2 regions of the Actinomadura sp. WAC 06369 genome follow, and region 1 is predicted to be linked to the other one. Evidence: predicted binding sites of a transcription regulator. Region 1 holds the regulator's gene; the other holds the start of a gene.

Region 1 (5,642 bases):
GACGAGGGTCTTGCCGCGCAGCGACTCGGGGACGTCCCCGGCGACGATCCGCTGCGCGAGGCCCTCGACGACGGCGGTCTTGCCGACGCCCGGCTCGCCGATCAGCACCGGGTTGTTCTTCGTGCGCCGCGACAGGACCTGGACGACCCGGCGGATCTCCGCGTCGCGCCCGATCACCGGGTCGAGGCGCCCGTCCCGGGCGGCGGCGGTCAGGTCGACGCCGTACTTCTCCAGCGACTGGTAGGTGCCCTCGGGGTTCTCGCTGGTGACGCGGGCGTGCCCGCGCACCTTCCCGAACGCGTCGAGCAGCGCGTCCGGCGTCGCGCCCGCCTCCTTCAGCAGCCCGGCGGCGGGGCCGCCGTCCGCGGCGAGCCCCACGAGGAGGTGCTCGGTCGACACGTACTCGTCTTCGAGCTGCCGTGCGCGCGCGCCCGCCGTGGTGATGGCGCGGTGCAGCTGCGCGGACAGCCGCGGCGCCGAGACGGTCGAACCGGCCGCCTTCGGCTGCGCGGCGAGCTGCTCCTCCGCGCGCCGCCGGATCGCCTGCCAGTCGGCCCCGACGGCCTCGAGCAGCGGCACCGCCGTGCCGTCCTGCAGCGAGATCAGCGCCACCAGCAGGTGCTGCGGCTGCACCTCGGGGTTCCCTTCGGCGGCCGCCCGGCGGATCGCGACCGACACGGCCTCCCGGCTCTTCTGCGTCAGCTTGTCTTCCATGATCCGCTCCCCCTGCGTCCTCAGAGCCCTGCCCGGCGGCCTAGTCGCGCTCGGGCCGCTGCTGCCAGACCACGACGCTGGTGCGCCGGATCGGCACCAGGTCGGACCCGGGCGCGCCCGGGTCGCCGTGCCGCCGCTGCTGCGCCAGCCGCGCCGCGACCGCCCGGGTCGATTCGAGTTCGTTCGCCAGCTCGTCCAGGGCGGCGTGCGCCTTGGCGAGCTCCTCGCGGAGCCGCGCGTTGTCGCGCTGCAGCCCCAGGATGTGCTTGATGCCCGACAGGTTGATGCCCTCCTCCTGGGAGAGCCGCTGGATCTCGCGGAGCAGCACGATGTCGCGCATCGAGTAGCGGCGGCCCCGGCCCGCCGTCCGGCCCGGGGACACCAGCCCCATCCGGTCGTACGTCCGCAGCGTCTGCGGATGCAGCCCGGAGAGCTGCGCCGCCACGGAGATCACGTAGACCGGGGTGTCGTCACCGAACGGGTCCATGATCACTCCTGTCTGGCCTGCTTGATCAGGTCGGCGCGCAGCTCGTCGCCGCCGCCCGCGTCCCGCAGCCTGGTCAGAGCCTCCCGCGTCTGGTCGTCCAGCTTCGCCGGCACCTGCACGTCGACGGTGACGAGCAGGTCGCCCTTGGTGCCGTCCCGCCGGGTCGCGCCGCGGCCCCGGACGCGGAACGTGCGCCCGTTCGGGGTGCCCTCGGGCAGCCGCAGCGTCACCGGCTGCCCCTGGAACGTCGGGACCCGGATCTCGCCGCCGAGCGCCGCCTCCGGGAACGTCACCGGCACCGACAGCGTCAGGTTGTCGCCGCTGCGGCCGAACACCGCGTGCGGCTTCACCTTGATGTTCACGTACAGGTCGCCGTTCGGGCCGCCGTTCTCGCCCGGCGCGCCCTTGCCCTTCAGCCGGATCTTCTGCCCGTCGGCGACGCCCGCGGGGACGCGCGCCTGGATCGTCCGGGTGCCGGTGGCGCGCCCGCTGCCGTGGCAGGTCGGGCAGGGGTCGTCGACGACGAGGCCGCGGCCCCGGCACTCCTTGCACGGCTCCTGGAACCCGAAGTTGCCGAGGTTGCGGGTCTCGTGGCCGGTGCCCTCGCAGCTCGGGCACACCCGCGGGACGGTCCCCGCCTTCGCGCCCGTGCCGCGGCAGCTCCCGCACGCCGCCTCGCTCGTCAGCTTGATCGGGACGGTCACGCCGTTCATCGCGCGGCCGAACGTCAGCGTCACGTCCGTCTCGACGTCGGCGCCGCGCCGGGCCCGCCGCGTCCCGGTGGTGCGGGTGCCCGCGCCGCCGCCGCGGTTGAACAGCCCGCCGAACAGGTCGCCGATGCGCTCCCCGGCGCCGCCGGTCTGCGTCCCGGTGCCTCCGGTCTGCCCGAAGATGTCGCCGAAGTCGAACGGGAACCCGCCGCCCTGCTGCCCGCGGAAACCGCCCGGCATGGACCGCACGGAGTCGTACTCCTTGCGGCGCTTCTCGTCGGAGAGGACGTCGTAGGCTTCGGAGACCTCCTTGAAGCGGTCCTCGGCGTCGGCGTCCCCCCGGTTCGCGTCCGGGTGGTACTTGCGGGCCAGCTTCCGGTAGGACTTCTTGATCTCCTCCTGCGACGCGGTCTTCGAGACACCGAGGACCTTGTAGTAGTCCTTCTCCAGGTAGTCCTTGGTGCTCACGGCGCCCCGCTCTCTGCTATGCCCACTTGCCTACGTCCAGTCTGCCGCCCGGCGTCCGGCCCGTCCCGCCCCGCGCGGGGACGGGACGGGCCGTCCGTGCGTCACTCGTCGGACTTGCCGGAGCCGTCCGCCCCGTCCGCCGACTCCTCCGCCGCGCCGGCGGCGTCCTCGGCGCCCTCGCCGGCGCCGTCGTCGCCCGCGTTCGGGTCGGGCTCGGCGACCGCGACCCGCGCCGCGCGCAGGATCCGCTCGCCGATCCGGTAGCCGGGCTGCAGGACGTCCGCGACGCTCGTCTCCGCGACGTCCTTCGAGTAGGAGTGCATGAGCGCCTCGTGCACCGTCGGGTCGAAGGGCTCGCCCTTCTCCCCGTACTTCTCCAGCCCGAGCTTCCCGGTGACCGACTCGAGGGCCTCCCCGACGGACTTGAACCCGCCGGTCAGCTCGTCGTGGTCGCGGGCGCGGCCGATGTCGTCCAGGACCGGCAGCAGCTCCGACAGCACCTGCCCGAGCGCCTGCTCCCGGACCGCGACCCGGTCGCGGTCGACGCGCTTGCGGTAGTTGTCGTACTCCGCCTTGAGCCGCTGCAGGTCGGCCAGCCGCTCGGCCAGCTGCTCCTTCAGGGCCGCGGTCTCCTCCCCGGCCTCCCCGCCGCCGGACGCGTCCGCGGCGGGGGCCGCCGGGGCGGCGGGCTCGTCCTTCTTGTCCGCCCGCTTCCCGGCCGGCGGTGTACGGACTTCCCCTGTCTCGGGGTCGATGCGCCGCTTGTCGCGGATCACCGGTCCCTCCTTCTCCTCGCCCTCGTCGGGAGAGGTGCTCACGATGCGTCACCCTTCGGCTTGTCGTCGTCGATGATCTCGGCGTCGACGACCTCGTCGTCCTGGCCGCCCTGGGCGTCGGCCGTCGGGCCCGCGTCCTGCGCGCCCGCCTGCGCGCCCTCGGGGTTCTGGGCGTACATCGCGGCGCCCATCTTCTGGCTGACCTGCGCGAGCTTCTCCGTCGAGCCCTTGATGGCGTCGATGTCGGTGCCCTCGAGCGTCTTCTTGACCTCGGCGACGGCCTCCTCGACCTCGGTCTTCAGCTCCGCGGGGACCTTCTCGTCGTTCTCCCGCAGGAACTTCTCGGTCGAGTACGCGAGGGTGTCGGCCTGGTTGCGGACCTCGGCCTCCTCCTTGCGGCGGCGGTCCTCCTCGGCGTACTGCTCGGCGTCGCGGACCATCTGCTCGATGTCGTCCTTGGGCAGCGCGCTGCCGCCCGTGATGACCATCGACTGCTCCTTGCCGGTGCCCTGGTCCTTCGCGCTGACGTTCACGATGCCGTTCGCGTCGATGTCGAAGGTGACCTCGATCTGCGGGACGCCCCGCGGCGCCGGCGGCAGGCCGGTCAGCTGGAAGGTGCCGAGCTTCTTGTTGTACGCGGCGATCTCGCGCTCGCCCTGGTAGACCTGGATCTCCACGGACGGCTGGTTGTCGTCGGCGGTCGTGAACGTCTCCGAGCGCTTGGTCGGGATCGTCGTGTTCCGCTCGATGATCTTGGTGAAGATGCCGCCCTTGGTCTCGATGCCGAGGCTCAGCGGGGTGACGTCCAGCAGCAGGACGTCCTTCACCTCGCCCTTCAGCACGCCCGCCTGGAGGCTGGCGCCGATCGCGACGACCTCGTCCGGGTTGACGCCCTTGTTCGGCTCCTTGCCGGTCATCTCCTTGACCAGGTCGGACACCGCGGGCATCCGGGTGGAGCCGCCGACCAGGACGACCTGGTCGATGTCGCTCACCGTGATGTTCGCGTCCTTCAGCACCGAGTTGAACGGCGCCTTGGTGCGGTCGAGCAGGTCGGAGGTCATCCGCTGGAACTCGGCCCGCGTGAGCTTCTCGTCGAGGTGCAGCGGGCCCTCCGCCGAGGCGGTGATGTAGGGCAGGTTGATCTGCGTCTCGGACGAACCGGACAGCTCGATCTTCGCCTTCTCCGCGGCCTCGCGGAGCCGCTGCAGCGCCATCTTGTCCTTGGACAGGTCGACGCCGTTGGCGTTCTTGAACTTCTCGACCAGCCAGTCGACGACGGCCTGGTCCCAGTCGTCGCCGCCGAGGTGGTTGTCGCCGCTGGTGGCCTTGACCTCGACGACGCCGTCGCCGACCTCCAGCAGGGACACGTCGAACGTGCCGCCGCCGAGGTCGAACACCAGGATGGTGGCCTCGTTCTCCTTCTCCAGGTGGTAGGCCAGCGCCGCGGACGTCGGCTCGTTGATGATCCGCAGGACGTTCAGCCCCGCGATCTGGCCGGCCTCCTTGGTGGCCTGGCGCTGGTGGTCGGAGAAGTACGCCGGAACGGTGATGACCGCGTCGGTGACGGTCTCGCCCAGGTACGCCTCGGCGTCCCGCTTGAGCTTCTGCAGCACGAACGCGCTCATCTGCTGCGGGTTGAAGTCTTTGTCGTCGATCTTGGTCTTCCAGTCGGTGCCCATCTCGCGCTTGACCGACCGGATCGTCCTGTCGACGTTGGTCACCGCCTGGCGCTTGGCGACCTCGCCGACCAGGACCTCGCCGTTCTTCGCGAAGGCGACGACGGACGGCGTGGTCCGCGACCCCTCCGCGTTGGCGATGACGGTGGGCTCGCCGCCCTCCAGGATCGCGACGACCGAGTTGGTCGTCCCGAGGTCGATGCCGACCGCACGTGCCATGTTCTCGTCCTCCGTCGTTCGTCCGGTGTTTGCGCACCCGGTCGCGTTCCGCTGGTCGTCAGCGGCAGGGTGCGGCCGGTTGGGTCTCCAGTTCGCAAGGTTGCCCGGACGGCTCCTCGTTGTCAAATCACTTGAGTCGACTCGACTCAACTTTGCTGCCGCTCTCTACAACAGGACGTATGAGCCGCCTATTCCGGTTCCCCGGCATGTAAGAAATCCGGGGCTTACGGGACCTCTGGGGTGAATGCGGATGCCCCCTCCGGCAGAGAAGGGGGTGACGGATCCCGCCAGAGGAGATCGATGACCCACCAACGCCGGAGCCGGGCCCTGCTCGGCTCCCTGCTCGCCGCGGGCGCGAGAAGCGCTCGTTCCGCAAGGAGATCCGGCCGGACGGGCACGTCGTCGTCACCCCGGTCGACGTCGCGGGCCTCGTCGGCCGCGTCCTCGACCCCGAACTGTTCGACGTCACCGCGCTGATCGAGCAGGGCTACGACGACGCCCGCAGCGCCCACCTGCCGCTGATCGTCCGGCGGACCGGCGGCCCGCGCGCCCTGGCCGCCCTCGGCGGCACCCTCGAGACGACGAAGGAGCT
Region 2 (5,642 bases), on a different contig from region 1:
AGCGCGGCCTCCCGCACCTTCTCCGGCAGGTCCGCCGCCTCGATCCGGGCGCGGTAGTCGTCCTCCTCGTCGGCGGGGTCGCCGTTCAGCTCGGCCAGCTCCTTGCGGATGGCCTCCTGCTGCTGCCGCAGCAGGAACTCGCGCTGCGTCTTCTCCATGCCCTCCTGCACGTCCTTGCGGATCGTCTCCGCGACGTCCAGCTCGGCGAGGTGGTCGCGCGCCCAGCCGATCACGAGGGTGAGCCGCTCGACGACGTCCGTCGTCTCCAGCACCTCCACCTTCTGCTCGTCCGACAGGTAGGGCGCGTACCCCGCGTTGTCCGCGAGCGTCGACGGGTCGTCGATCTGCTGCACCACGTCGACGACCTGCCACGCGCCGCGCTTCTGCAGGATCGCGCTGACGAGGCCCTTGTACTCCTTCGCCAGCTCCTGCGCCCGTCCGGACGGCGCCTGCTTCTCGATCAGGGTCCCCTCGACCCACAGCGCCGCGCCCGGCCCGGTCGTCCCCGTGCCGATCCGCACCCGGGCGACGCCGCGCACGACGGCCCCCGGCTCCCCGCCGGGCAGCCGCCCCTCCTGCTCGACCACGCCCAGGGTCCCGACCGCCGCGTACTGCCCGTCCAGCCGCGGCACCAGCAGCACCCGCGGCTTGCCGGGCGTCCGTATCCCCGGCCCCTTCGTCTGCGCCACCGCCCGCGCCGCCTCGATGGCCGCCCGCACCTCCGCGTCGCCGGACAGGTCGAGGGGCACCACCATGCCCGGCAGAACGGCCCCGTCGTCCAGGGGCAGCACCGGCAGCGTCAGGGTCTCGCTCATGCTCACTCCAAGTCCGTGTCCCACCGGCCCCTCGGGAGGACCGGCGACCCAACTCCAGAAGGTTGAGTCATCCACACTCAAGAAAACGGAGCAGCATTTTGTTTCCTCCCCCCGTTCGCTCTCAGCGATCAACGCCGGAGCCCCCCGTTCACGACACTGGGGGCATGCCCTTCGAGCACGCCCCGTGCCGTCTCGTGCAGCCAACGGCGGCGCTGCGGGAGTCATTCCTCGCGGGCGAACTGGCCGACTGCCGCGCCGAGGGGACGTCCGCCGCATGGCTCGCGCCCGCCTTCGCCGACTTCCGCGCGTTCGTCGCGGGACGGCGCGGCGTCCACGTCCGCTGGGGCGTCCCGACCACGACGTTCTGGTACGTCGCGGGCGGGCACTACCTCGGCACGCTGATCCTCCGCCACCGGCTGACGGCGGCCCTCGCCGACGCGGGCGGGCACGTCGGCTACCACGTCGTGGCGCCGTGGCGCCGGCGCGGCCACGCGACCCGGATGCTCGCCGCCGGTCTGGACGAGTGCGCCCGGCGCGGCCTCGCGCGCGTGCTGGTGACCTGCGCGCCGGGCAACGAGGCGTCCCGCCGGGTCGTCCTCGCCAACGGCGGCGTCCCGGCCGGGCGGAAGCGCGGCGAGGACCGGTTCTGGATCGCCCTCGACGACGGCCCCGCGAGCCGGAAATCGCGTTGCGGGTGAGGTGGGAGCGTGGCAGGTTGCCGATGACGGCGGCCGGTGCACGTAGCGGGCCGGACGCGCCGGTCGAGCGTGCGCCGCTAGCTGAGGGGGAACCGTGACGAACTGCCCCGAATGCGGCGGCCCCGGTCCCTGCGACGACCTGTTCCAGGAGCTGCTGGCGCTCGACCACTCGCGGCGCGAGCCGTGGGGGCCGCTGCACGGCGTGTCCGTCGCGTGCTTCGTGTACCAGCATCCGAGCCGGCTGGTGTCCGCGCCGCCGTTCGGCTGGACGATCCTGGACGCCTTCCTGCGGGACGGACGGGCGGGCGCCGAACGGGTCGTGTCCGGATTCCGGCGCGCGAACTCGCACCGCCGCCGCGAGGGCCCGGCCACGGACGCGCGGGCGCCCTCCGGGACGCCGCCCGCGCGGTTCGCCGTCACCATCGCCGAGGTCGCGGTCGACGGCACGTTCCCCGCGGACGGTTTCCCCGACCGCGTCCGGGAATGGGCGGCCGCGACCGTCGAGGCGTGGACGGCGCGTCCGGAATGACGCGGGGAAAACCGTTTCTCAAGGGGAGAGCCCGCGCGAATAATGGGCTCGGTGACCCTCACTAACTGGCCTTTGTACGGGCTCGTCCTGCGGACGCCCCGGCTGGAGTTGCGCCTGCCCGACCTGCGGGAACTCGACTCCGCGGGCGACCTGGCCGCCGAGGGGGTCCACGATCCGGCGGCGATGCCCTTCGCGACGCCCTGGACGGACGCGCCCCCGGCGGAGCGCGGGCGGGCGCACATGCAGTTCCACTGGCGGCAGCTCGCGGAATGGACGCCCGAGAACTGGACGCTGCAGCTCGCCGTGTTCCTCGACGGCCGGACGGTCGGCGTCCAGAGCGTCGGCGCCCGCGACTTCGCCGTGGTGCGGGAGGTCGGGACCGGCTCGTGGCTCGGGCGCCGCTTCCAGGGGCGGGGCGTCGGCACGGAGATGCGCGCGGCGGTGCTCGCGCTCGCGTTCGAAGGGCTGGGCGCCGAGACGGCGGTGAGCGCGGCGTTCGCCGACAACGCGGCGTCCGTCGCGGTGTCGCGGAAGCTCGGGTACGAGCCGAACGGGACCGAGCGGGTGCGGGTGCGGGACGAGCGGCGCATCGACCGGCGGTTCGTCCTCGATCGGGCCGGGTGGGAGCGGCACCGCACGGTGGACGTCGAGATCCGCGGGCTCGCGTCCTGCCTGCCCTTCTTCGGCGTCTGAGTTTATTGTCGGCGGCATGGCGGACGTCGAGGTGTTCCAGGGGCAGCGGCCCCGGCTGATGGGGCTCGCGTACCGGATGCTGGGGTCGGCGGCCGAGGCCGAGGACGTCGTGCAGGACGCCTACCTGCGGTGGAGCCGGGCCGACCGGGTCGAGGTGCCGGCGGCGTGGCTGACGACGGTGGTGACGAACCTGTGCCTCAACCGGCTGTCGCTGGCGCGGGTGCGGCGGGAGAGCTACGCGGGCCCGTGGCTGCCGGAGCCGGTGCTGACCGCGGACGGGGCGCTGGGGCCGCTGGAGACGGTGGAGCAGCGGGAGTCGGTGTCGCTGGGCGTGCTGGTGCTGCTGGAGCGGCTGTCCCCGGCGGAGCGCGCGGTGTTCATCCTGCGGGAGGCGTTCGGGCATCCGCACCGGGAGATCGCGGAGATCCTCGGCATCGGGGAGGACCATTCCCGCCAGCTCCACCGGCGGGCGCGCGCGCACGTCGGGGAGGACGGCCGGAGGCGGGACGTCGACGCCGGGCGGCACCGGCGGATCGTCGAGACGTTCTTCGGGGCGACGCTGGACGGGGACGTCGCGGCGCTCGAGCGGCTGCTGGCCGAGGACGTCGTCGCGGTGGCGGACGGCGGCGGCGAGGCGTCGGCCGCGCGGCGCCCGATCGCGGGGCGCGCGACCGTCCTGCGGTACCTGCGCGGGCTGGGGCGGCGCCCGGAGGCGGCGCGGGTGACGAGCCGGGTCGCGGAGGTCAACGGGGAGCCGACCGTCCTGTTCTGGGTCGGGGACGCGCTGTCCGGCGTGCTGTCGGTGCAGGTCGAGGACGGGCGGGTCGCCCGCGTGCGGATCGTCCTGGCGCCGCGCAAGCTGGCGTTCGTCGCCGCGCAGCTCGTGTGAGCGGCGTCACGCGCGCGGGCCGTCACGGATCGGGGCCCTGACCGGTTCAGCTTCCGGAACTCGAGCGAGGAGGAAGCATGACTCACCGCATCGTGGTGCTCGGCGCCGGGTACGCGGGGCTGGGCGCGGCCAAGCGCGCGGCCCGGACCGCCGGACCGGACGCCCGGGTGACCCTCGTCAACGCGTCCGACCGCTTCGTCGAGCGGGTCCGGCTCCACCAGTTCGCGGCCGGGCAGGACCCCGCGGACCTGCCGCTCGCGGGCCTGCTCGACGGGACGGGCGTCGAGCTCGTCGTCGCCCGCGCGACGGGCCTCGACGCGGGCGCCCGGACCGTCCGCCTGGACGGCGCCGCGGACCTCGGCTACGACACGCTCGTCTACGCGCTCGGCAGCACCGCCGACCTGGACGCCGTGCCGGGGGCGCGCGAGCACGCGCTGGGGATCGCGCGGAAGGCGGACGCGGGGCTCCTGCGGGAGCGCCTGCCGGAGCTGGGGTCGGTGGCGGTGGTCGGCGGCGGCCTGACCGGGATCGAGACGGCGGCCGAGCTCGCCGAGGCGCGGCCGGGGCTGCGCGTCGAGCTCGTCACCGCCGGGCCGCTCGGCGAGGGCCTCGGCCCCCGCGCGCGCCGCCACGTGCACCGGGCGCTGGCGCGGATGGGCGTCGCGGTGCACGAGGACGAGCGGGTCGCGACCGTCGCCGCGGACGGCCTGCTGCTGGCGGACGGCCGCGACCTGCCGGCGGACGCGGTCGTGTGGACGGCGGGCTTCCGCGTCCCGCCGCTGGCCGCCGACGCGGGACTGGAGGTGGACGAGCGCGGGCGCGTCCGCGTGGACGGGGCGCTCCGGGCGCGGAGCCACCCGGAGGTGGTCGCCGTCGGGGACGTCGCCGTGCTGCCGGTGCGGGGCCGCGCGGCGCGGATGTCCTGCCAGATCGGCCTGCCGATGGGCCTGCACGGCGGGGCGGCCGCGGGGGCGCTCGCCCGGGGCCGCGAGCCGCGGCCGGCGAAGCTGCGCTACATGTCGCAGTGCGTCAGCCTGGGGCGCCGCGACGGCGTCGTCCAGTTCACCCGGGCGGACGACACGCCCATCGAGCGGGCCGTCCTGACGGGGCGCTCGGCGGCGCGGGTGAAAGAGGCCGTCGTGCGCGGCACGGTGTTCGCGATGCGCCGCCCTAACGTGGCGGCGGCGGGATACTGACGAGCAGCGCGGTGACGTTGTCCGCGCCGCCCGCGTCCAGCGCGCGCCCGACCAGGGCGCGCGCGTCGTCCAGGGGGCTCCCGCCCGGCATGGCGGCGCGCAGCGGGGCGGGGTCGGGCAGGTACCGCCACAGCCCGTCGGTGCAGAGCAGGAGGCGGCCCGCGCCCGCGGGGCGCAGGCTGCGGCAGCGGGGCTCCGGCTCGCCCGCGTCGGCGCCGAGCCAGGCGGCGATCGCGTCGTGCTCCCCGACGTCGTCCTCGGTGAGCGCGGTGCCGGGCCCCTCGTCGGGGAGCCAGTAGGCGCGGCTGTCGCCGATCCAGCTCGCCCACAGGCCGTCCGGTCCGGCGACGCCCGCGACGTACGTGCACGCCGGGGCGGACCGGGCGGACGCCGCGAGCGCGGCGACGGCGCGGCCCGCGCGGGCGGCGGCCTCGTCCAGCGCGGTCTCGGGCAGGACGCCGGCGGGGAGCCGGGCGGCGAGGACGGCCGCGGCCGTGTCGGCGGCGACCCGGGCCGCCCGGTCGGCGCGGGGCGCCATGGAGACGCCGTCGCAGACGACGCCGATCGTCCACGGCCCGGCCGCGACCAGGGCCATCGCGTCGGCGTTGACGTCCCGGCGGCCGCGGTCGGCGACCCCGGCGGCGCCGGGGACGGCCGTCTCCAGGTGGGCGCGGTAGGCGGGCTGCGCGGCCCCGCAGTCCCAGCAGCGGCCGTCGGGCGCGACGGTACCGCCGCACTCGGCACAGGGCATGACGGGAAAATAGCTTGCCTGACGGGCGAACCGCATGAGAACGTGCGTCCGCTCCCACGAGAGGACGATCG

Evidence for each region. The regulator HspR, encoded in region 1, represses chaperone genes until heat shock. The targets are predictions, from matches to a motif close to ANTTGAGTCNNNNNGACTCAANT.
Region 2: the regulator HspR is predicted to act here: its motif matches at 876-898, upstream of lon (endopeptidase La).

The regions. Positions count from the first base shown of each region.
Region 1 covers NZ_QHJN01000102.1:13,411-19,052, forward strand. Annotated here, with positions in the region: gene clpB (ATP-dependent chaperone ClpB) at 1-714, opposite strand, end outside; gene DMH08_RS25190 (heat shock protein transcriptional repressor HspR) at 755-1,201, opposite strand; gene dnaJ (molecular chaperone DnaJ) at 1,204-2,379, opposite strand; gene grpE (nucleotide exchange factor GrpE) at 2,481-3,200, opposite strand; gene dnaK (molecular chaperone DnaK) at 3,194-5,050, opposite strand; gene DMH08_RS25210 (hypothetical protein) at 5,275-5,562, opposite strand.
Region 2 covers NZ_QHJN01000023.1:26,181-31,822, forward strand. Annotated here, with positions in the region: gene lon (endopeptidase La) at 1-815, opposite strand, end outside; gene DMH08_RS08995 (GNAT family N-acetyltransferase) at 980-1,513, shown strand; gene DMH08_RS09000 (DUF5946 family protein) at 1,608-2,042, shown strand; gene DMH08_RS09005 (GNAT family N-acetyltransferase) at 2,094-2,735, shown strand; gene sigJ (RNA polymerase sigma factor SigJ) at 2,752-3,624, shown strand; gene DMH08_RS09015 (NAD(P)/FAD-dependent oxidoreductase) at 3,702-4,820, shown strand; gene DMH08_RS09020 (PP2C family protein-serine/threonine phosphatase) at 4,795-5,571, opposite strand.